DNA from 2 places in the Flagellimonas halotolerans genome. Region 2 is predicted to be linked to the other one. Evidence: riboswitches for the same ligand, from Rfam matches in the RefSeq annotation. Region 2 holds a riboswitch; the other holds the start of a gene.
The links. A riboswitch is a leader RNA that binds a small molecule or an ion and turns the genes downstream of it on or off. The one in region 2 is predicted to bind cobalamin.
Positions count from the first base shown of each region.

Region 1 (9,905 bases), on a different contig from region 2:
ATCGAGAACATTCTATGGTAATCACATCGGCATCCATATCGGCAATGTTCTTAATTATATCATTGAACTCAGAATAGCACATGTGCGTATGGATTTGCGTGGAGTCCTTCACTCCGCTTGTTGATAGTTTAAAGGCTCCAATGGCCCAATCCAAATAAGTTTCCCAATTCTTTTTACGTAAGGGGAGTCCCTCACGTATTGCAGGTTCATCCACCTGAATAATCTGTATGCCCTCTTTCTCAAGATCGACCACCTCATCCCGGATGGCTAGGGCAATCTGGTTGCAGGTGGAAGAACGTGGCTGATCATCTCGAACAAACGACCACTGTAAAATAGTGACCGGACCTGTGAGCATCCCCTTTACTGGCTTTTCGGTCAATGATTGCGCAAAGGATGTCCAGAACACCGTCATTGGGCTTGGTCTTGAGACATCCCCAAAAATGATAGGGGGCTTTACACAACGGGATCCATAACTTTGCACCCAACCATTTTGAGAAAAAACAAACCCGTCCAATTGCTCCCCAAAGTATTCCACCATATCGTTGCGCTCAAATTCACCATGCACAGGTACATCTAGTCCAACCTCTTCTTGAAAAGCAATGGCATCAGTAGTTTCCTTTATCAGAAAATCAACATACGCCTGTTCGCTCAGCTCTCCCTTTTTAAACAATGACCTGGCCCGTCTTACCTCTTGGGTCTGGGGAAAAGAGCCAATGGTGGTCGTGGGAAACAGGGGCAAATTTAAGTGAGCTTCTTGAAGTACCTTTCTTTTTTTAAAAGGGGATTTTCTGTAGAAATCCTTTTCATGAAGCTGTTCCACCCGCTTTTTTACCTTGGGTTTATGAATCAATGTGGAATTTTTTCTCTTTTCCATTGAAGCCAAATTCGCTATAAAATGTTGATGGGATTCATAATTGGGGACACTAGCTAAAAGCTTCAGGCTTTGGAGTTCTTCCAATTTTTGCTTGGCAAAGGCCATCCAGTCCTTTACATCTTCGTGAAGCACTTGTTCATTTTTCTCAAGCTCCAAATCATATGGAACATGAAGCAGGGAACATGATGGGGACAAGATCACACGTTCTTCCCCTAGTTGTGTCTTTGCCTTTTGAACAAACTCCAAAGAAGTTTTAAAATCATTTTTCCATACATTGCGACCATCGACCACACCCAAGGACAAGGATATTTTTTTATTGAGTTTTCCCAATTCCAAGACGGTGTCCAATTGATTCGGGCTTCGCTTAAGATCCAGATGAAGGGCACAAACAGGCAATGATAGTGCCGTATCCAGATTATCTCCAAAATCTCCAAAATAATTGGCCAACAGCATTTTTAGGGTAGGAAACGCTGTCGCGATTTCTTGGTAAACTTTTTTGATGGCTTCTTGTTCCTTGTCCGAAAGGTCTGTGGATAGTATAGGTTCATCAAACTGTATCCAAGTTGCACCTGAATCCAACAATCGTTTTAAAATGGAACAATATATGGGAAGTAGTTTGGGCAAAAGATCCAGCCTATGAAACCCTTCTTCTTTTTCTTTTCCCAACAATAAATAGGTAACAGGCCCCAGAATCACAGGCTTGGTGTGTATTCCCATTGCCTTTGCCTCATTAAACTCATCGACGATCTTTGATGAAAGCAGTTCAAATTCTTGGTCTTTGGTAAACTCTGGAACGATGTAATGATAATTGGTATCAAACCATTTGGTCATCTCCATGGCAATAACATCCACACCATCTTTCTGCACCCCCCTTGCCATGGCAAAATAGAGGTCCAAAAGAGTACTCTTGGTGTCCTGGGCATTCTTGTACCGTTCAGGGATAGCACCAACCATGAGGCTGGTATCCAGAACTTGGTCGTAAAAGGAAAAATCGTTCGAAGGGATAAGGTCGATTCCCTTTTGCTGTTGGAGTTTCCAATTTTCCTCTCGGATACTCTTACCAGCATGGAGCAGATCTTCCAAAGTAATCCTGCCCGACCAGTACTTTTCGCAAGCTCTTTTTAGCTCACGGTGGGCCCCGATTCTTGGGTAGCCCAAATTGCTTGTTTTCATTGCTAAAGCTTTTATAAAATTGAACAATTAGATAAAAGCTCCTTAGCTCAACTTCGCAATGCCTTAAACAAGAAGAACGCTATATTTTCTATAGGAAAACCCAGAGAAAGAAATAAACACGCCCGACTTGCCCTTAACGCGAAGGCACCGTCAAAATCCTACAATGTAGGAACGATATGGGCAGATATCCTGGCTTGTTCGATTCCTACCGGCCTTCTCGCCCCCACTTTGAGGACAATGGCACTATTGGTAAAAACATACTATCCCGTAAAACAGGATCGGACTTACAGTTGCGCGTCAGCTCGTGATTCTCACACGATTCCCTTTTAACCCCAACCTTCGAAGGGGACCCTTACCGCTATGATAAAGAAATTAAGTAAAGAACTTATTGAAATGTAAATGTAGCCATTAAAATTATTAAGGGATAACGAATAGGTAAATTATCTTTGATCCCACGGTCACCATTTACTTTTTCTTGTTGATTATGTTTGTACCTAAGAATAATTTACTTCATTGCCATAAAATGCAATACTATATTTAAACGCCAATCCAACACTTACTTTGAGGCACGGTGATTTTAACAAACGTATTGGGAATTCCATACCAAGCCAGTATTTTTTGTTAGAAATCAGCTAGGTGTTATGAAAAGGTCTAAAAAGCTTATTACCTGAGTCAGTTCGAGCGCAGTTGAGAACCTAAGTCAATTTGATAATCAATGGGTTTCGACTGCACTCAACCTGACAAAATCAAAATTTTGCTGCTTTTTAGACCTTTTTATATTTTTATTTTAATCTACTTAGAAAAATCCTGTAGCGTTTTGATGATTATGGAAACACAATCCATCAACTGCTCTCGGTTCATTACCAAAGGTGGTGCAAAACGGATAATGTTGCCATGCGTTGGTTTCGCCAACAATCCATTCTCCTTTAATGCCATACAAATATCCCAAGCGGTCGAGCTCTCTTCCGTATCGTTGATCACAATAGCATTGAGCAACCCTTTGCCACGCACTTTAACCACCAAATCGCAAGAAGGGATAAACTTGTTCAACGCTGCGCGAAACAATTCCCCCAATTCTTCGGCATTCTGTGCTAGATTTTCTTCCTTAATCACCTCCAAGGCGGCCGTACTTACCGCAGCGGCAACTGGATTTCCACCAAAGGTGCTTCCGTGGCTTCCAGGAGTGATTACTTCCATAATAGGGTCGTTGGCCAAAACTGCAGAAACCGGATAAACCCCTCCAGAAAGGGCCTTGCCCAAAATCAAAATATCTGGCTTCACATCTTCATGGTCTACCGCCAACATTTTGCCCGTTCTTGCGATACCGGTCTGAACTTCATCAGCAATAAAAAGTACATTGTGTTTTTCGCAAAGGGCCTTGGCTTTTTTCAAATATCCTTCTGATGGTACATAGACCCCGGCCTCACCTTGAATGGGTTCCACTAAAAATCCGGCAACGTGTGGATTACTTTTTAGGGCATTTTCCAGTGCTGTCAAATTATCGTATTCGATTTTTACAAAACCTTCGGTATACGGGCCGTAATTATTTCTCGCCACTTCATCATTGGAGAAAGAAATAATAGTGGTAGTTCTACCATGAAAATTGTTTTCGCAAACAATCACTTTGGCTTGGTTTTCTGGGATGCCTTTTTTCTGGTAAGCCCATCTTCTGCATACTTTTAAGGCGGTCTCAACGGCCTCTGCCCCTGTGTTCATGGGCAACAACTTATCAAAGCCAAAGGTTTCGGTTGCGTATTTTTCATACTTGCCCAACATATCATTATAAAAAGCCCGCGAAGTCAAGGTCAATGTTTTTGCTTGCTCCACCATGGCACCAATAATTTTGGGGTGACAATGTCCTTGGTTTACGGCAGAATATGCCGAGAGGAAATCATAATACTTTTTTCCTTCCACATCCCACACATAAACCCCTTCACCCTTGCTCAAGACCACAGGAAGTGGGTGGTAATTGTGTGCTCCGTACTTGTTTTCCAATTCTATCGCTTGCTGCGATGTTAAATGATCTAAAACAGCCATTTCATTAAATGATTAAAATTGATAAAATAACCATTCCTACTGTACCTTTATTCTTTCGAAGTTTCGAAAAAGCAGCGTGGGAGAGAAATCATCCCTTGGAGTGCCCGCAAATTACAAATTAATCGGTGAAAATGTAATTTTTCAGAATGTGATTCCCGATTGAACCACCGAAAGTTTAGATGCAATTTAAGAAGCTGCGTTCTGTGAAATACCAAAAAGAACTTACTTTTGCGGCATGCGTAAAAACAAAAGGAGAAAAACGTTTGAAAACGTAGAGGTTGTCGATGCCGGTGCAAAGGGAAAATCCGTGGGCAAGGCCCCTGACGGACGTGTAATTTTCCTTACCAATGCCGTTCCCGGAGATGTGGTGGATGTAACGACCACCAAAAAACGAAAAGCCTATTTTGAAGGGGTTGCCACCAACTTCCACACCCTTTCCGATAAAAGAACCGAACCTGTTTGCGAGCATTTTGGTGTATGTGGCGGCTGCAAATGGCAGCACATGGGGTATGAGCATCAGCTCTATTTTAAGCAAAAAGAGGTCGAGAACAACCTTAAGCGCATTGGTCATCTCGATCTTCCGGAAATAACCCCCATTCTAGGTTCTAAAGAGCAGTACTTTTACAGGAACAAGATGGAGTTCTCGTTTTCCGATAGCCGATGGTTGACCCAAGAGGAAATCAACTCCGATATCGAAATTGAGGACAGAAATGCATTGGGATTCCATATTCCTGGCATGTGGGACAAGATTTTGGATATTAAAAAGTGCCATTTACAGCAAGACCCTTCCAATGCCATACGGTTAGAGGTGAAAAATTTTGCCAATAAAAATGGCCTCACCTTTTTCAACCCCAGAAAACAGGAAGGACTTTTAAGAACGTTGATGATGCGAACATCATCAACTGGGGAAATTATGGTGCTCGTACAATTTTTCGAAGAAAATACAGAGCATCGCGAACTGCTCCTAAATCATTTAAAGGAAACATTCCCGGAGATAACTGCCTTGCTCTACGTCATCAATTCCAAAGGAAACGATACGATTTACGATCAGGAAGTAATTTGTTTTGCAGGCCGTGACCATATTTTTGAGGAAATGGAAGGGCTTCAGTTCAAGATCAATGCAAAATCATTTTATCAGACCAATTCGGAACAGGCCCATGAGCTTTATAAAGTAGCAAGGAATTTTGCTGGACTCACCGGAGACGAATTGGTATACGATTTATATACTGGAACGGGGACCATAGCCCAATTTATATCTAAAAATGCAAAAAAGGTTATTGGTGTGGAGTCCGTACCCGAGGCCATTGAAGATGCCAAGGCCAACGCGCTTCACAACAACATTTCCAACGCTGAATTCTTTGTCGGCGATATGAAAAATGTGTTCAACGATAGCTTTATTTCAGAACACGGTAAGCCCGACGTGATCATAACCGATCCTCCACGGGACGGCATGCACAAACAGGTGGTGGAACAACTCTTGCAAGTAGCCTCACCTAAAATTGTGTACGTAAGCTGTAACAGCGCAACCCAAGCCAGGGATTTGGCTCTTATGAAAGAAAAATACAAAGTCACCAAGGTGCAACCCGTAGATATGTTCCCGCAGACACACCACGTTGAAAATGTTGTACTTTTGGAAAAACGGGTGTAGTTTTTGAATTAAAATCCACAGCTAACCGGAATGAAGAAAATAATCCCCATCCTACTTATTGCATCAATGCTCTATTTTGTTTCATCCTGTGAAAAGGATGATATCTGCGTTGAGGGTGACACACCACTGATGGTCATTGGTTTTTTTAACATTGATGATACCACTGCAGTAAAAAGAGTTTCATCGATACGAATCAAAAGTTTGGATATAGACAGTATTTTGACCAATGATTCTTTTAGTGACAGAGCAAATTCGCCAGATTCATTGATGGTTCCCTTAAGGAGCAGTGCAACAAGTACCATGTACCAGATTATTTCTGGTTCACGGGATGATGATGAAACGGAACAGGAAATTGGAAATATTGACACCTTAACCATTTCTTACGACCTTGGTGAAGCTTTTATCTCAAGGGCCTGCGGGTTTGTGGTCAATTATAACAACATCACCGTTGCCGTACCGGAAAGTGCCGAGAATTGGATCCAAGATATTAAGGTCGTTCAACCTAACGTAGAAAACACCGATAACATCCATGTCAAAATATTTCATTAGCATTTTTATTGGCCTGCTGCCAATTTTGGTGCAAGCACAAAGTGAACCTATCGACCTTCAACAAAAGGATACAATTGAATATAAAGATCAGTATGGGCTTCGCGTAGGTGCAGACATTAGCAAATTGGTACTTTCCTTTATGGATGAAGATTACACTGGGCTAGAATTGGTGGGCGACTACCGACTTACCCATAAATTGTATTTGGCTGCCGAATTAGGGAACGAAACCAAGAGGCAGAACGAAAGTTTGAACAACACCCTTTTATACGATTACGAAACCTCGGGAAGCTATATTAAAGCAGGTGTGGATATGAATACCTACCGAAATTGGTATGGAATGAACAATGCCATTACCATTGGGGGGCGTTATGCGGTGGCAAGTTTTAACCACACCTTGAACGATTACAGCCTTTACGAAACAAACCGTTTCTTTAATAAAGAGTTTTTGCCCGGCGAAAACCCCAACCGTGAATTTAGCGGATTATCTGCCTCTTGGCTGGAATTTGTTGTGGGTGCAAAAGTAGAGCTGTTTGCCAATATTTTTGTGGGCATGAGTGCCCGATTGGGCTTTTTGATCACCAATACAGAAGATGAAGCGTTTCCCAACCTTTGGATTCCCGGATTTAACAAAGTTACAGAAGGGAGCAATTTTGGTGTGAACTACAACTATTCCATCTCTTACTTTATCCCACTTTACAAAAAGTCCAAAAAGAGCAAGGAGGAACCTGAAAACAACCAATAGTTTGATGACTGCCCCTATTGATGGTGTTGGATAGCGAAAATCTGGACAATACCAATAAATGGCAAGGACTTAAAAGAAGAAACTCGAGTATGGTACGAAAAATAAAAGGAGCCACATTGGACTCCTTTTATAAAATTTGGTTGAGTTAGTTAGTCGTGTTATAAACACATCACCAAATCTAAACAATTCTTTTGCACTAAGCCAAATCTATTTTTATACGATTCCTCATCTTTTTAAAGCACAGGTAGCTGACCTTAACTCTGTTTTTTTGCCTTTTTGCTTCCTTCATAAATTTCATACTTTACCAGTCTTGCTTCCAGTTTACCATTAAAGGTCTTTATTTTTTTGGAAGTTTTAAGGCCTATGTGCTTTAGCGCCTCCAAGTTGGAAGTAATCAACCAGATATCCGTACCTGGATAAATCTTTTTAAAGGTGTCCCCCATTTTGCCATAGAAAATTTCCATATCAATGGGCAATCGCTCTCCATACGGTGGATTGAACAACATGTGTAATTTACCATCAACTGGTTTGTCCACTCTAAAAAAATCCTTTCGCTCCACGGTAATGTAATCCGACAAATTGGCGTGGTCCACATTTTCTTGTGTTTTTCTTACCGCAGATGGGGCTTTATCGTAACCAATAATCTTATGATGGAACTCTCGCACCTTTTTTAAACTCGCATCCACTATTTTAGTGTGCAGCTCAGCATCATAATCGTTCCAATGCATAAATGCATAAGACTCCCTGTTGATGTTAGCTGGAATATTACACGCTATCATGGCAGCTTCAATCAGAAAAGTTCCACTACCGCACATTGGGTCAAAGAAATCCGATTGCCCATCCCACCCACTTTTAAACAACAGACCAGCTGCCAATACTTCGTTGATGGGTGCAATATTGGTCAACATACGGTAACCCCTTTGATGAAGGGAGTTCCCAGAACTATCCAATGAGACCGTACAGGTATTATTATAAATGTGTATGTTTATTTTTACATCAGGATCTTGGGTCTTTACATTGGGGCGTTCTCGAACCACTGCCCTAAACTTGTCCACGATGGCATCCTTGGTCTTTAGGGACACGAACATGGAGTTGTCAAAAACCTCTGTATTGGCAATACTGTCAATGGCAAAAGTCTTTCCTACATCAAAAATTTCGGGCCAATCCAGATCATAAATATGCCTGTAAAGGTCCTTTTCATTAAAAACCCGAAACGTTTTTATGGGTTTAAACACCTTTAAGGCCGTTCTAAGGCAAAGATTTGCCTTGTACATAAAACCTGTATCTCCCTCAAAAGTTACATTACGGACTCCCTCTTCCACGTGGCCAGCTCCCAAATTACGGAGCTCCTTCGCCAAAATAGGTTCGAATCCATAAAGGGTTTTGGCCATCATCTTAAAATTTCCTGCCATACTATCTTAAAAACTTTCTGCAAAAATAGGCTATTTTTGCTCCTTTAATTCCACCTATGGATTTTCCTTCCGCTATTATTTATATAATACCCATCTTGGCCGTTTGGGCCGGTTTTGGATTTGTTTGGTTCACAAAACCAAAGAACAACAACAATATTAAGCTCTTGTTGGCTTTTAGTGGATCATTTCTGTTGTCATTAACTTTTTTTGAGCTGTTGCCCGATGTTTATAATAGCCATGAGCCAAAAATAATTGCCCTGTACATTTTGGGAGGGATACTTTTGCAGATATTCTTGGAGTTTTTCTCCAAAGGAGCTGAACACGGGCACATGCACGTCCAACTAAAAGAAAACAAATTTCCCACTTTGTTATTTTTGAGTCTTTCCATCCATGCTCTGGTCGAAGGTGTGCCCATTCATGGAAACGATTCCATTTTGTACGGCATCATCATCCACAAAATTCCGATAGCCATTATCTTGAGCATCTTTTTGATCAATTCAAAGATGAAACTTGTCACATCCCTATTATTTATTACTGCATTTTCTTTGATGACGCCTTTGGGCAGCTATATTTCCACATCCGTTTGGATGGATAATTATGGTCATTTACTAACCTCCTTAGCTATTGGGGTGTTCTTCCACATATCTACCATTATTTTGTTTGAAAGTGCCCAAGGCCATGCCTTTAACTTACGAAAATTAGTGGTAATTATTTTGGGAATCGGGACTGCTTATTTGGTGTAAGTCTATTATTGGATGCAAAACAACCTTGTTAATAGATTAAGTAAAGATGACTTAGCTCAAGGATTCTATTAGCAACCAATGATTCAATGCTCCACCAAGCACAAAAAAATGCCATATCAAATGATTGTATGGTATTTTTTTTACGGAATAGAAAACTATCCCAATAGTATAAAAAGCTCCACCTGCGGTAAGGTAAATCAATCCAGATGAGGACATATGCTCCAGTAGGTAAGGTAAATCAATCACAATAAGCCATCCCATTACCCCATAAAGCACCAGTGAAAAGGCTTCAAACTTACCGGTGAAGAATATCTTGAGTATGGTGCCGAAAAGAGCTATTCCCCACACTAAGTAAAACAATAACCAACCCTTTGATGGTAAAAGTACCGACAAACATACCGGGGTATATGTCCCGGCAATCAAATAATAAATACTGATATGATCTAAAACCCTGAGTCGTCTTTTCAATTTAGGGTTTTGCACTGCATGGTAGATTGTTGATGCTGTGAACAATAAGAGCAAGGATGAAGTATAGGCAATAATGCTTCCCTTCATAAAAGGGATACTCTCCAAATCATTCTTAAAAAGAAGCAGTCCTCCTATACCCGCCAATACAATGCCCAATGCATGGGAATAGGCATTCAATTTTTCTTCTAGTAGAACAAGATTGGATTGGGTACTCAATGGGATGCTATATTTTGTGCGTATAAATATACCTCAAAAACGG
Region 1 covers NZ_JAYKYV010000009.1:83-9,987, reverse strand. The annotation lists gene metE (5-methyltetrahydropteroyltriglutamate--homocysteine S-methyltransferase) at 1-2,047, opposite strand, end outside; cobalamin riboswitch at 2,210-2,416, opposite strand; gene rocD (ornithine--oxo-acid transaminase) at 2,840-4,084, opposite strand; gene rlmD (23S rRNA (uracil(1939)-C(5))-methyltransferase RlmD) at 4,320-5,732, shown strand; gene VM932_RS11465 (DUF6452 family protein) at 5,763-6,281, shown strand; gene VM932_RS11460 (DUF6048 family protein) at 6,262-7,023, shown strand; gene VM932_RS11455 (THUMP domain-containing class I SAM-dependent RNA methyltransferase) at 7,278-8,435, opposite strand; gene VM932_RS11450 (ZIP family metal transporter) at 8,492-9,178, shown strand; gene trhA (PAQR family membrane homeostasis protein TrhA) at 9,230-9,862, opposite strand.
Region 1: linked by a shared signal. The riboswitch ahead of metE (5-methyltetrahydropteroyltriglutamate--homocysteine S-methyltransferase) and the one ahead of VM932_RS03275 (TonB-dependent receptor plug domain-containing protein) in region 2 are both predicted to bind cobalamin.

Region 2 (15,004 bases):
GATGTTTCCATCAAGTTTAGGCTGAAATCCCCCCAAAGTGCGCAACAAGGTCGATTTTCCAATGCCGTTGATGCCCACAATTCCGCACAACATTCCAGTTTCCAACTCAAAATTGATGCGCTCAGCAACTATTTTGGATTCGTACCCAACGGTCAAATTTTTAACGGACAGTATGTTTTTGTTGTTATTGGACATTAGAACATCATTTTACGTTTGCGCACCAAAAGCCATATCACTACAGGAGCTCCAACCAAGGATGTAATGGCGTTTATGGGCAGCACACTGGCGGAATTGGGCAATTGCGCCAAAGTATCGCACAGGAGCATTAAAATGGAACCATAGAGCATTACGGCGGGAATCAGTACTTTGTGTTCCATGGTATCAAAAATTTGGCGGGTAAGGTGTGGAACAGCGAGTCCAACAAAAGCAATGGGCCCTGCAAATGCGGTTATACCTCCTGCCAACAGCCCAGTGGCGATAATTATGGTCAATCTGGATTTTTTTAAGGAAATTCCCAAACTCTGTGCGTAGTGTTCCCCTAAAAGAAAGGCGTTCAACGATTTTATGGAAAGTATACTGAGCAAAACTCCCAAGGCAACGATTACAAGCAATAAAAGTAACTGCCCTGTTGAAAGGTTGCCCACACTTCCAAAGGACCAAAAGATGAAGCGTTGCAGGTTCTCGGCACTCGAAAAATAGGCCAACACACTTACAATTGCGGAGGTGATGCTGCCGAACATCAGTCCAATGATCAACAAAGCCATGGTATCTTTCACGCGTTGGGCAACAATCATTACTACGGAGAGTACCAAAAAACTACCAATACTTGCGGCAATGGCCAGGGAAACATCACCCAAAAAAGAGATGGAAGTATATCCTGCCAACAACGAAGCGCCCATCAAAAGTAAGGCGGCACCCAAACTGGCCCCAGAACTAATCCCCAGTACAAAAGGGCCTGCCAACGGATTTCTGAACAGGGTTTGCATTAAAAGCCCACTCAAGGAAAGTCCTCCGCCCACCAAAATGGAGGTAAACGCCTTGGGAACCCGATAATCCCAGATAATGTATTCCCAAGATGCAACTTGCGAAGTTTTTCCAAAAAGCGTGGATAGCATATCTGTAAAAGGAATAGAAACGGAACCCGAACTAATGTTGAGAAGACAGGACAGCATCAATGCCAGTATCAACAACAGAAAGGAAAACCGGTATGTTTTTGCTCCTTGCATTTATTGTAATGGTTTAATGAACAGCAATTGATGCTCGGGCAATAGCTCCGGGTGCAATATTTTGATGAAATCCCTCAAAACAATATCTGGGCGGTGCGGTGCCAATTCGTAAAAAATAAGCCCGCCAGTTTCTCCCTTTTCAATGGCGTTTGAATACACTTTTTTATTGGCGAAGGCATAAAATTGTTGGTGATGGGTGTTGGCATTGCTCAATTCCTTATAAGAAGTTTGGGAAGAAGGGTTAAACCAAAATTCGGCATCTTGTGCCTGCTCCAAAACGGACTCCAAACTAAGACCAATGCTTCCCGTTTCTTCGGTGTTGGACCAAAGATAATCGGCATTGGCATCTTTCAGGAACTGGGCCATCCAACTGCTGCCTCCAGCCACGTACCAAACGTCTTTGTATAATCCGCCAGTTAGCACTGTTGGTCTGGATTTTGCTTTTTTTGCCAATGCAGCGGCCTGTTTATAGGATGCTTCAATTTCGGTAAAAATGCTATCTCCCAATTTTTCTTTTTGAAAGAAGGGCGCAAAAAACTTCACCCATTCTGCTTTGCCCAATGGGGTCTGCTCCACCCAATCGCCATTGTAAACCACGGGTATTCCTGCTCGTTCTAAAATATGATACGCCTTGTTTTCTTCGTTAATACTGAATCCGATGATGAGCTCAGGGTTCAGTATCAGCACCATTTCTGTGTTGAGGACATCGTTCATGCCCAAGTTTTGAATTTGACCGTTTTCCACAAGCTTTCTTGCCTCTGGTGAAGAAATGTAATCGGTGTTGGGAAATCCGACTATGTTTTTGAGTTCCCCGAGTTGCTTTAAAGGCTCTATGTGAGTGGTTGAAGTGAGCACTATTTTTTCGACTGGGGTACCCACAATGGCATCATATTCACCTTGCGGGAAAGTAATCGATGGTAATTTTTCTTTAGGTACCAAGGCATATTTAAAGTTATCGGCCCCAGGCCAAGCTGCAGTGACTTCAATAACGGTGAAATCGGCTTCTTTTTTTACCGTAAAACCCGTTGCATAGGTTATGGAGGGTGTTGATCCCTGTTTTTGAGCAGGTTGCGATTTTTTTTCTTGCTTGCAACCTATCAACCAAACCAAAAGGAACCCCAAAAATAAAATTGATTGCTGTTTTTTTGCCATGAACCAAAAGTAAGATTATTTAAATATTTCTGTAGTTTGATGAACCTCATCATTAAAGTCAAAATTGTCATGTTGAGCGTCCCGAAAGTTTTCGGGAAGACACCTCACCTATTTTTTCAATAATATAATGACACGAATTACATGAATTTTCTCGAAGGAAAGGTGGGTTGGGATGCTAAACGAATTCTTCGGCTGCGCTAGGATGACAGCTCAGATTGACAGATGAAATCATTTTAAACTTTTGCATAAAAGATTAAACAGATTGATTAGCTTTGGCCACGAATTTTGGTTCGCACGGATTTTTTCCGTGGGATTAAAAGGGAATCCGGTGCAAAACCGGAGCTGTTCCCGCAACTGTAAGTATGTGCCGAACCGGCACCGATGTTTTAAACATAGGTGCGCAGTAGGCGATTGTCTCTTCTTCAAAACCACTGCCCGATGGGTGGGAAGGTAGGAGGCAAAACACAAGCCAGGAGACCTGCCAGATTCAAACAAACAATGTTAAACTTTCGGGATAAAAGTTTACGTATGAATATCATACTATTCTCCCGTTTATTCAATTAAACGAAATGAAAAAAAATCATTTATGGTTAATTACCGCCCTTTTGGCGGGTAATGGAATTTTTGCGCAAAACGTACAGCAAGATTCACTTAAGGTGCAGCGACTGAACGAGGTTGTTGTTAGCGATTCAAAATTTGAGTTGAAAAGAGAAAACTCAGGTAAAACGGTAATCAAGATTGCGGCCGAAGAAATGCAGCGCAACCAAGGCAGGACAGTTGCGGAAATCATCAACACCAAAAGTGGTATCGAGATTGCCGGTAGCCGTGGTAGGGATGGCGATGTGCTTGGGGTTTATGCCCGTGGTGGCCGTGGTCGTCAGGTTTTGGTGATCATTGATGGTGTTCGGGTGTCGGACCCCTCCACTTTTTCGGCGGAGTACGATCTTCGGCTGCTTTCTCCAAACAGCATAGAGTCCATCGAGATCATTAAAGGGGCTGCCAGTACACTTTATGGTACCAATGCGGTTACGGCCGTGATCAACATCACTACGAAAAGGGCTTCAAAACAAAAGATTGCAGGAAATTTTGAAACAAGTGTGGGCACCAATCAAACAGCAGATGACCAAAATTATAATTTAGGGAGTATTCAAAATTCGGCAAATGTGAACGGTACTTTGGACAAGTTTACCTACGGGGTGGATTTTTCCAATAGATATAAAAGCGGCCTGTCAGCTGCAGTAACGCCGGAGAATGAGGAGGATATTTTTTCACATTACAGTGCCAATTTAAGGCTTGGGTATCAATTCTCTGATGCTTTTGGGGTTCAGGTTTATGGAAACCAGACCAAGTTTAAAAATGAGTACGATGCCACACAGGCAGAAGCACCTAATTTGGGTGAGAATGAGCAGCAAAGAGTCGGGTTGTCATCCGAATATGGCTATGGGAAAGGTTCGGTCCATCTAAATACAGCGTTTACCCATTATGAGTCCGTGGCCAATGATACCTTTGGCGAAAGCACCACCGAGGGAAGCAATTGGGTGTTGGACCTGTACAACAAATATGTTTTTGGTGAGCAATTCCATACCATTTTAGGAATGAATTACATCAAGGATGAAGCTATTTTTACAGAAGATGTTGATTTTACCATTGTGGATCCTTATGCCAATGTCGTGTATGTTTCAGATTTTGGACTGAACTTGAATGTGGGTGCCAGATGGAACAATCACTCTGAATATGGAAACCATTTTGTGTATAATGTGAATCCTTCTTATGTTTTTGACACTGAAAACGGATATGTGAAAATGATGGGGTCTTATGCCACATCGTACATCACACCGAATTTAACGCAATTGTTCGGTGCCTTTGGCGGGAATCTGGAGTTGGAACCTGAAGAAAACTCGACCATTGAGGGGGGTGTTGAATTCAAACTCAATGAAAAGTTGAGAATTAGCACTGTTTATTTTGATAGAAATGAAACCAATGCCATTGGGTACGATGCCAATTTTATGAGTATTAACATTGCGGATGAAATTGATGCCAATGGGGTAGAGGTGGAAACTACGTGGTTGCCTTGGAGCACTTTTAGCGTTAATGCCAATTACACCTTCACGGAACGCAAAGGGGACAATGCCATCCGTATTCCAAAACACAAAGCCAATATGTCCTTGTGGTACCAGTTTTGTGAGAGTACGAGTGCATCGTTAAGCTATGCTTATACAGGTCAACGGTTTGATACGGATTTTGCAACCTTTACGGATATTGCTTTGGAACCTTTTTCTTTACTGAATTTTTCCATTGGACACGAACTGATCAAAAACAAGCTAAATGTGTTCGTAAATGCGGACAATTTGTTGAATGAGGATTACAGGGAATTGCTTGGATTCACAACTCGTGGCCGAAATTTTAGGGTGGGTCTCAACCTGAACCTTTAATAAAGCCCATCTGTAACATCAATTTTTGTGAACCTGAACTTGTCCGTCTAATGGGCTGGTAAGTTCAGGTTATACTTTTGATTAATATTTTAGAAGTACTAGTTTTATTAATCCCAATTAAATGGGCTTAAGGTTTGTTCTTTTGAATACCTCACTGGCTTGTCCCGAGGTAGTTCATTAATATGGTAGTTCTGAGTGAAACGAAGAATCTCTTTTTCGATACAAAGATAAGGCACGCCTGACCACTGACTTTCGACATTCCAACCTTAGTTTATCCTGAGCGTATCCGAAGGCCTCAACGTGACACTTCATGCATCGAGCATCAAACTACAATAACCTCTGCCTAACAACAGACATGAATTACACAAATGGCCACGAATCAGTTAATCTTTACAGTAATGAGAGTAATGCTTTTTGATTGAAAGATTCTCCAAATGTTTTACACTTTCAGAATGACAAACTTGAACTTGTATTTGTCTATTAGTAATTCACATATTCCACTATCTCAAGACCATAACCAACCATGCCCACACGCTTGGTTTGTCCGGAATTCGTTAATAATCGAATCTTGGAAATATTGATATCGTGAAGTATTTGTGCACCAATGCCAAAGTCCTTGTTGTCCATTTCAATCTTTGGAGCCTTGTTGATTCCCCCTTCCTGAAGCTTTTTGAATTCGGACAATCTACTCAATAGGTTCATGGATTGGTTTTCTTGATTTATAAAAATAATGGCACTTTTTTCTTCGGCGTTCAATGCATTGAACATGCGTTGCAGTGTCTCATCCGGATTGTTGGTCAAAGTGCCCAGCATATCATTGTTCACTAGGGTGGAATTAATACGGGTAAGAACAGGTTCTCCACTTTTCCAATTTCCTCTTAGCAAGGCAATGTGTACTTGATCGTTTGTTGTCTGCTTATATGCCCGAAGTCTAAATTCTCCGAATCTGGTGCTTATGTTAAATGCCTCTTTAAGTTCTATAAGGCTATCGTGTTCCATGCGGTACGCAATCAAATCCTCAATGGAAACAATTTTAAGATCAAATTTTTTGGCAACCTTCATCAATTGCGGCAATCGTGCCATGGTTCCATCCTCGTTCAAAATTTCCACCAAAATACCTGCAGGTTCCAGCCCGGCCAATCTTGCAAAGTCTATTGCAGCCTCGGTGTGCCCGGTACGCCTTAATACGCCTCCATTTTTTGCCCTGAGCGGAAAAATATGTCCAGGCTTTCCCAGTTCGTGGGGTTTGGTGTCTTTGTTTACAAGGGCACTAATGGTTTTGGCCCTGTCATGTACCGAGATACCAGTTGTGCATCCATACCCCAATAAATCCACGGAAACGGTAAACTGGGTTTGGTGCAATACCGTATTGTTTTGTACCATCATGTTCAGCTCCAGTTCCTCGCATCTATCCTCGGTTAAGGGGGCACAGATAAGCCCACGGCCGTGCATGGCCATAAAATTGATCATTTCGGGGGTAACTTTTTCGGCAGCAGCAATAAAGTCGCCTTCGTTTTCCCTGTTTTCATCATCCACTACAATAATTACCTTACCGTCTCTAACGTCGGCAATGGCTTCTTCAATGGCGTTTAGTTGTATTTTTTTGTTCTTGGCGATCATTGATCTTCAGCTTCTTTATCTTTCTTTTTAAATATTGATTTAATCCGGTCTATAAAGTGACCAAATCCTACTAACCCCTTATCCGCAGTTGCACGTCTGGTGAGAGATATGCCCAAGGGCAGCATGATCATTGTTGGGAGCCAGGCCCCAATGGCGGGGTGAATGTTTCCTTCCTTTGCATAGTTGCCGGCAAATACACCAATAAAATAATAGGTTAAAAATAAAATAATAGCGACCACCATGGGCAATCCCAATCCTCCTTTACGAATTATAGCCCCTAAAGGTGCACCTACAAAAAACAAAATAATGCACGAAAGTGCCAGTGCATATTTTTGATGCAGCGATAGAATGTGGCTGTTATAGAACTTGTACCTGCTTTGCAGTTCGTTCTTTTTGGAAGTCACCGTGTTCAATATACTGGAAACCTCGTTCTGGGCTTTTTTCATTACTTGAATTTGCTCCCATTGTTCCAGACTTTCTATAAATTGATCAATAGTTCTAATGGAATCCTGTTGGGTCTCCTCCACCTTTTTTTGAGGTTGAATGAGTTCCAATTTTTGCATGGTAGTATCTTTTGGCACTTTGGGCGGAAATGCCCCCATGCGATTAACGACGTTTTTGGAAAATGCAACTACTTTTTCAAGGTTGTTTTCGCGAAGGGAATCAATATCCTTGATCAGCCGCCCCACATTTTTCATCTTGTTTGTGGTGATATTCTGATCTTCTTCCAAATCCTGGTCATTGAGTTCCGAAATATCAATATTGATGGTATAGGTCTCAAAATTTGATTTGGCGAACGGTTGCTTTCGTCGTTCTTTGGCATCTTTGGGCATAACATCTTCGTAGTAGTTGCCATCTTTCAATACCAATTGAATAATATCCGATTTTTCGCTACTGATCAACTCACCGGATTTTGCCTTGATTACTGTATTGTTGATGTTCTGATCTGTTTTTTTATGGATGATGACATTGTCCAAAAAGCGATCTTGCTCCCCATGCTTTTTGTCCACCTTAATGTTCATGCCCTCGCCGGTTCCTTCAAAATCACTAAAAACACCTTCGGTAATGGCGGCTGCAGGTTTTACTTTGGCAATGTTTCGCCTTAGGTTGAACATTTTTTGTTCTGATATTGGAATCACATCATTGGCAAAAAAGAAAGTGACCACACCTAAGAAAAGTACAAACACGATAAGGCTTCGCATGCCGCGTTGCAATGATATACCGGAAGCCTTCATGGCGGCAAACTCATAGTTTTCTGCAAACGTACCAAAGGTAAGAATGGAGGAGAGGAGCACCGTAAGTGGCAACACTTTGTCCACCAATGTTGGGATAAAGTAGAAAATAAACTTGCCAATAATTACCATGCCCAGTCCTTTTCCCGCCAAATCATCAATGAACAGCCATATTCCCTGAAAAATGAATATGACGATGAGAATGAAAAAAGAACTGAAGAAGTTGTAAAGAAATCTTCTTAGTATATACTGATCAAGTATTTTCAATGCCTAGTTTCTTATAATATAATATCCTTTGTCCTCGTATTTTTTCTCGTCAAAGGTAAACAGAGTACTTGATATGGGCTGATTGGTTTTGAAAGAATTAACGGTAATGGTGGTTTTGGTGCCATTGTTTCCCGTTTGGATTAGTTTATAGATGTGCTTGGTCTGTGTATCCACTCCCAAAAGCACGGATTTTATCTCGGTATTGGAGTCAATCGGAATCAACTTTACATATTGAATTTTTCTGCCCCCTATATTTTGAAGGATATCCCATTGGTAGTTGTGTCCCGTTTTATAAAATGTCAACATTTTTGATGGGCTCACGTTGTCGTTGTCCTCGTTAACCTCTTCAATGGTTACTTCTTCGTTTTCTGGAACCACGGTGTAAACTTTGTTGCCATCGTACATTTGTTTGGCCCCGAAATAGTTGAGTGCGTATTTTTCGCCCTTTAAGGTTACGTTTCCGTTGGTTTCCTGTTTTAGGTCGGCCTCGGTATTTTCCAAGGTAGATTGGAAATCAATATAAATATTATCGTAGCTCTGCACTTTGTTGTAAACTTCGTCCAAAAGTGCTTTGGCCTTATCGGAGTTCTGTCCGTAAGAAAAAAGTCCTACGGTAAACAATGTTATAAAAAGAATACTTTTCTTGTTCATGGTCTTATTTTGCTTCATTTTCTAATAGTTGTTCCAAAGAATACATGTCGGGAACCAAAACTTGTCGGGCCTTACTACCCTCAAATGGCCCTACGATCCCGGCTGCTTCCAATTGGTCTATAATTCTACCGGCTCTGTTGTACCCAAGTTTCAATTTACGTTGGATAAGGGAAGCGGAACCTTGCTGGGCCGTTACAATAACTTCGGCTGCTTCTTTGAACATGGCATCCCTGTCCGCGATATCATTATCAAGACTTGTGCCAGATTCTTCGCCTACATACTCTGGCAATAAGTGTGCTTCGGGGTATGCACGTTGCGAACCAATGTATTCGGTAATTTTGGCCACTTCTGGTGTATCCACAAAAGCGCATTGCAACCTTGTAACGTCATTTCCTTGGGTGTAGAGCATATCTCCGCGACCGATAAGCTGGTCGGCGCCTTGCGCATCTAAAATGGTTCTGGAGTCAATTTTTGAGGTTACCCTAAATGCTATCCTAGCAGGGAAGTTGGCCTTGATGATACCGGTAATTACGTTAACCGATGGTCTTTGTGTGGCAATAATCAAGTGAATACCTATGGCACGTGCCAATTGTGCCAATCTGGCAATTGGTGTTTCCACTTCCTTGCCCGCTGTCATAATCAAATCCGCAAACTCATCTATCACCAAAACAATGTATGGCAAAAACTTATGTCCATCGTTCGGATTCAATTTTCTGGCCTTGAATTTGACATTATATTCCTTAACGTTTCTCACCATAGCTGATTTGAGCAACTCGTAACGATTGTCCATTTCAATGCAAAGGGAATTCAAGGTATTGATTACCTTGGTGTTGTCCGTAATGATGGCTTCTTCGGAATCGGGCAGTTTTGCCAAAAAGTGACGTTCAATTTTGTTGTAAAGGGTCAATTCCACCTTTTTGGGGTCTACCAAAATAAATTTAACCTCTGCGGGATGCTTTTTATAAAGGAGTGAGGTGATGACGGCGTTCAATCCAACTGATTTACCTTGACCCGTAGCACCAGCCATAAGCATGTGGGGCATTTTGGCAAGGTCAACCACAAAAGTTTCGTTGCTAATGGTTTTTCCAAAGGCAATGGGCAATTCCATTTCCGCTTTCTGGAATTTATTGGAAGCGATTACCGAACGCATGGAAACAATGGTGGCGTTTTTGTTGGGCACCTCGATACCCACGGTGCCTTTGCCGGGAATAGGAGCAATGATTCGGATTCCCAATGCCGCTAATGAAAGAGCAATGTCGTCTTCTAGATTTTTGATTTTGGAGATTCGTATTCCCGCTTCAGGAACAATTTCATAAAGGGTTACGGTAGGACCAATGGTCGCTTTGATCTGGGCGATTCCTATTTTATAATTTTTGAGGGTGCTAACAATTCTATTTTTGTTTTCCTCAAGCTCTTCTTGGTTGATGGTGATTCCTCCAGAGGCACCATGGGCTTCCAAAAGGTCCAATGTGGGGAATTTGTAGTTGCCCAATTCCAGTTTTGGGTCGAATTCCCCAAAATCCTTGACCAATCTGGCAGCTGTTACATCGGTTTCTTCCTCAACGGTGGCTTCTTCCACCTTTAAATCAATATCGGATTCTTCCTCTTGCGGAAGATTTACATCGAGTCCCGCTTCATTGTTTAACGGAGGGATGTTTTCTTTATGGGTGTAGGTGTCTATTTTTTCAGGAACCTTATCATCTGCACTCAACTCAATGCTGCCCTCCCCATCTTCATTAATGGTTTGGGTGTTTTGGGTTGATGGCTCTTCATCAAAATCTGACTTGATTTTTTGCTTTTGACGACGGAAGAAATTGGCAAACCCCTCGGGGGTAAAATTGAACTGTCGGACCAAGATTACCATCAAAACAAAAATCAAAATCAAGAACACACCGATTTTGCCTGTGTAATCTTGAAGGAAATCGTTCATTTCGTAACCTACAAGTCCTCCAAGCAATGGAAAGTCAGCAGCAAAAAAACCAAGGGCAATAGATCCCCAAATTACACCGACCAAGCCCCAAATCCATTTGAATATTAGTCTTTTTCCATTCAATCCCAAAAAGAGATAGAGCCCGGTGATGGCCAATAAGAACGGAAACACAAAAGAGGCCAAACCAAAGCCTTTGTACATAAAAAAATGGCTTACACTGGCCCCAAATTTATTGAGCAGGTTGCTTGCTTGGGCATTACGGTCCGCAAATTGGGAAAGCATGCTTTGATCCTCTTGCCATGTAAAATAAAACGACATGAAAGAGAAAAAAAGGGCAATGCTGAGAACGATCAAAAGGCTACCAAAAATAATCTTGTTCTGCTTGGAAGGCTTAAAGGATACCTTCTTTTTGGCAGTTGTAGTTTTTTTTGATTTTGATTTTGTTCTTTTTTTGGCCATCAATTGTTTTTAAGCGGGGCTAAGTTACAAATTTACGTTGCTACTCGGGGTCTTGGATTTTGCTAAAAAAATTTAGGCACATAGATGATAAGGCCAACGATGCTTGCCAAGACCGATACTATCATAACGGCTCCTGCGGAAATATCTTTTATCAAACCGATTTTGGGGTCTAAATTAGGTTGAATGTAATCACAGATTTTTTCAATGGCGGTGTTTATCCCTTCCACACCCATTACCAAACCAATGGCCAACAGTTGGAGAATCCATTCGGTGTTCGATATTTGAAAATAAAAGCCAAAAGCAGTGACCACCAATGTTATAACGAACTGAATTTTAATGCTGGGCTCTGTGCGCAACAAAAGGAACATGCCCTTTAGGGCATATCCTATACTTTTTATCCTATTCTGAAGAAAAGATTCTTTTGGCATTTAGAATGCTTCAATTTTTTTTTGACATTAACCTTCTAGCCGAAAGTTTAATGCGCTCGGTGTCAAAAATACTAAAAAAACCTTCCCGAAGTCTGTTACAGGAAGGTTCTTATTTGCTGTTTTATATAATGTATGTTACTTGTCTATTGAGCCGAGCACTCTGGACATAAAACCGTTAAGCGCTTCTTTTTTTGAAGTGCCATTTTTGATTTCGCTGGATACTTCAAGCGCTCCATAAATATTGGAGATCAACTCCCCGATCATATCCAATTCTTCGTCCTTTAAGCTCGAAACCTCACAAACGCTTTCCAGGGTGTCTGCGGTTTCTTGTAAATAGTCTTCATCGTGCTCCTCGGCAAAATCCACCAATTGTTTAATTATGGGCAATTTCATTAATCAAGTCTTTTAAAACATCATATTTATTGGTCTGCACCTGATTTTTTAAAGCTCCTTTGGAAAAAGCCGCAAAAGTGGGCAGATTGTCCACATTGGCAAGCTTTCTGGATTCCGGGAATTTTTCGGCGTCGACCATTACAAACTTTATGTCCTCGTTCAAAGAGGCTTCCTTTTTGAACTTTGGTTTCATGATCCTGCAATTGCCGCACCAAGATGCACTGTACTGCACCACTACGTTGTCATTCTCGGCAATGACCTCGTTCAAGTTGTCCTTGTCCAATTCTACAACCATAATGTTTAGTTTACGTGATTGGCTAAATAATTGGAAACACCAGCTCTGTCAGCATTCATGGCTTCTTTTCCTTCTTCCCAGTTTGCAGGACAAACTTCACCTTTTTCTTGTACGTGGGTGTAAGCATCTACTAAACGCAAGAATTCGCTCACATTTCTACCCAATGGCATGTGGTTGATGCTCTCGTGGAATACTGTTCCTTCTTCGTCGATCAAGTACGTAGCTCTGTAGGTTACATTGTCTCCTTCTACCACAACGGAGTTGGTTTCTTCGTTGTAGTCTTCCTTTATAATGTCCAAAATACCCAAGGCAGTTGCTAAGTTTCTGTTGCTGTCCGAAACAAGAGGATAGGACACCCCTTCGATTCCGCCGTTGTCCTTTTCAGTGTTCAACCATGCAAAATGTACTTCGGCAGTATCGCAAGAAGCTCCAATAACAATGGTATTTCTCTTTTCAAATTCACTTAGGTTTTGTTGAAAGGCAAAAAGTTCTGTTGGACAAACAAAAGTGAAGTCTTTTGGGTACCAAAAAAGCAAAACTTTCTTATTTTCGGCTTTGGCCTTCTCTAAAATGTTGATTTTGAACGTATCGCCCAACTCATCGATGGCGTTTACTTCAATGTTTGGAAATTTTCTTCCTACTAAAGTCATTTATTGGATGTTTTTTAAATTTTCAAGGGCAAAAATAGGGTGGTTTGATGGTTTTTACCAGCTTAGAAATTAGTTTTTCTTATAGCAGGATAAGTCATGGCAATGCTGTAAAAAAGAGTTGGTATTATTGAGATTGTGGCAAAAATAAATGTTGATTTTCACCAAGTCCTCAACGCGATTGAAGTATTGAAAACAGTAGAATAAAAATTTTATTTAGCAGTGGTTTCAACCAATTGTTTGATCTTGATCCTGAACGCAGCAAAAAGCAATGTCATAAACGGACTGAGCCAATTAAAAATGGCATAAAGTGCATATTCACCAACACCAACTCCCAAAACACTGCTGTGATAGGCACCACAGGTGTTCCAAGGCACCAATACGGAAGTTACCGTGCCTGAATCCTCCAAAGTCCTGCTTAAGTTTTCTGGGGCCAAGCCACGTTCTTTATAAGCTTTGGAAAACATTTTACCGGGAACCACAATGGCCAAATATTGGTCGGATGCGGTTACGTTCAGGGCCAAACAGCTTCCCACGGTACTTGCGAACAGTCCAAAAGTGGTCTTAGCCAGCTTTAGGAGCGACTCCGTAATGCGCTCCAAAGCACCGATGCCATCCATAATACCGCCAAAAACCATGGCACAGACAATCAGCCAAATGGTGCCGAGCATTCCCGACATTCCTCCCGAGGAGAACAAATCATTTAGGGCAGGGTCATCCGTGGCAATGTTAGTATCAACCGTTATGGCATTAAGGACTCCCTTGTAACCGGTTTCAAAATTTAAGGATGCGCCTCCACCGATTTTGGCAACAATGTCTGGTTGGAAAATAAGAGCGAAAACTCCACCAAGCAATGTTCCTACAAGTAGCGCCATTAATGGAGGTGCTTTTTTTACAATCAAACCAATAACGATCAATGGCACTATAAACAACCATCCATTTATATTGAAGGTTGAGCCAATATTGTTGAGAAGTGAACTTGTATCGGCAACTCCTGAGGTATCAATGGCAAGACCAAGAATGATGAAAACAATCAAGGTCACCACGATTGTTGGTACAGTGGTGTACGTCATATAGCGAATGTGCGAGAACAAATCTCCTCCCGCCATGGCAGGAGCCAAATTGGTGGTGTCGCTCAAAGGAGACATTTTATCTCCAAAATAAGCGCCGGAAAGCACAGCACCTGCTGTCATCCCCAATGATATGCCCAAGGCATCACCAATGCCAATCAATGCTATGCCTACGGTCGCGGCCGTTGTCCAACTACTTCCCGTTGCAATGGAAATAATGGCGCAAATAATAACACTGGCTGCCAAAAATATGGTGGGGTTGAGAATTTGAAGCCCGTAATAGATCATAGCGGGAATAATACCGCTGACCAGCCAGGTACCAGATAGTGCACCGACCATTAAAAGAATGAGCAATGCCCCAGTGGTAGACCGAACATTTTCAGCCACTTCAGCAATCATCCGTTTATAGGAAACCTTATTGAAAATACCGACGATTGCTGCGACCGCACCGCCCATTAAGAGTATAAATTGGTTGGAACCGCTTAGGGCATCATCCCCAAAAACATAAACGTTGTAGGCCAACATAATCACCAAAGCTAAAACGGGTATCAATGCTTCAGTAATGGTCAAATCTTTATTTTCTACAATGTGTTCATCTTCCCTAAACGTTGGTTTTTCCTCTTTATTCGGCATTTGGTCTGAGTTTGTTAGGAGGTAATATTACGATTTTGCACTATGCTGTGCAAACCCAGCACCCCTGCGAATTAAGCCAAACTGGCATCGGGAGACAAAATATCCAACTTTTCCATACAGTTGCGCATTGTAATGTATGTTTTGTGTATGTCGTTGTCCAAACCAATGGAAAAACGGATGAGTCCTTGGGAGAGACCAAGTTCTTTTTGCTCTTCTTCTGGAATTTCAGAGGAGGTTGAAGTTCCCGAAGCACTAAATAATGTCTTGTAGAAACCAAGGCTTACCGCTAAATAACCCAGCTTTTCTTTTTGCATCAATTCCATCAGGGCATTGGCACGTTCTACGGAGCCGACATCCAGGGTAAGCATTCCGCCAAATCCGTATTCTGTATTCATCTGGGATTTCATTAAACTGTACCCAGAATGACTTTCCAAACCGGGATACACCACCTTTAATCCATCCTTTTCAAATTGTTTGGCCAAATAATGGGCATTTTCGCTATGCTTTTTGATTCTTATATGAAGCGTTCGCATATTCTTCAAGATGGAAGCGGCACGCAAACTATCCAA
Region 2 covers NZ_JAYKYV010000002.1:21,941-36,944, forward strand. The annotation lists gene VM932_RS03260 (ABC transporter ATP-binding protein) at 1-195, opposite strand, end outside; gene VM932_RS03265 (FecCD family ABC transporter permease) at 195-1,226, opposite strand; gene VM932_RS03270 (ABC transporter substrate-binding protein) at 1,227-2,378, opposite strand; cobalamin riboswitch at 2,648-2,878, shown strand; gene VM932_RS03275 (TonB-dependent receptor plug domain-containing protein) at 2,948-4,810, shown strand; gene ribB (3,4-dihydroxy-2-butanone-4-phosphate synthase) at 5,291-6,430, opposite strand; gene VM932_RS03285 (LptF/LptG family permease) at 6,427-7,929, opposite strand; gene lolA1 (outer membrane lipoprotein periplasmic chaperone LolA1) at 7,933-8,580, opposite strand; gene VM932_RS03295 (DNA translocase FtsK) at 8,585-10,969, opposite strand; gene VM932_RS03300 (diacylglycerol kinase family protein) at 11,032-11,397, opposite strand; gene VM932_RS03305 (DUF6952 family protein) at 11,533-11,790, opposite strand; gene VM932_RS03310 (thioredoxin family protein) at 11,771-12,085, opposite strand; gene VM932_RS03315 (peroxiredoxin) at 12,091-12,735, opposite strand; gene nhaC (Na+/H+ antiporter NhaC) at 12,945-14,435, opposite strand; gene VM932_RS03325 (aminotransferase class I/II-fold pyridoxal phosphate-dependent enzyme) at 14,507-15,004, opposite strand, start outside.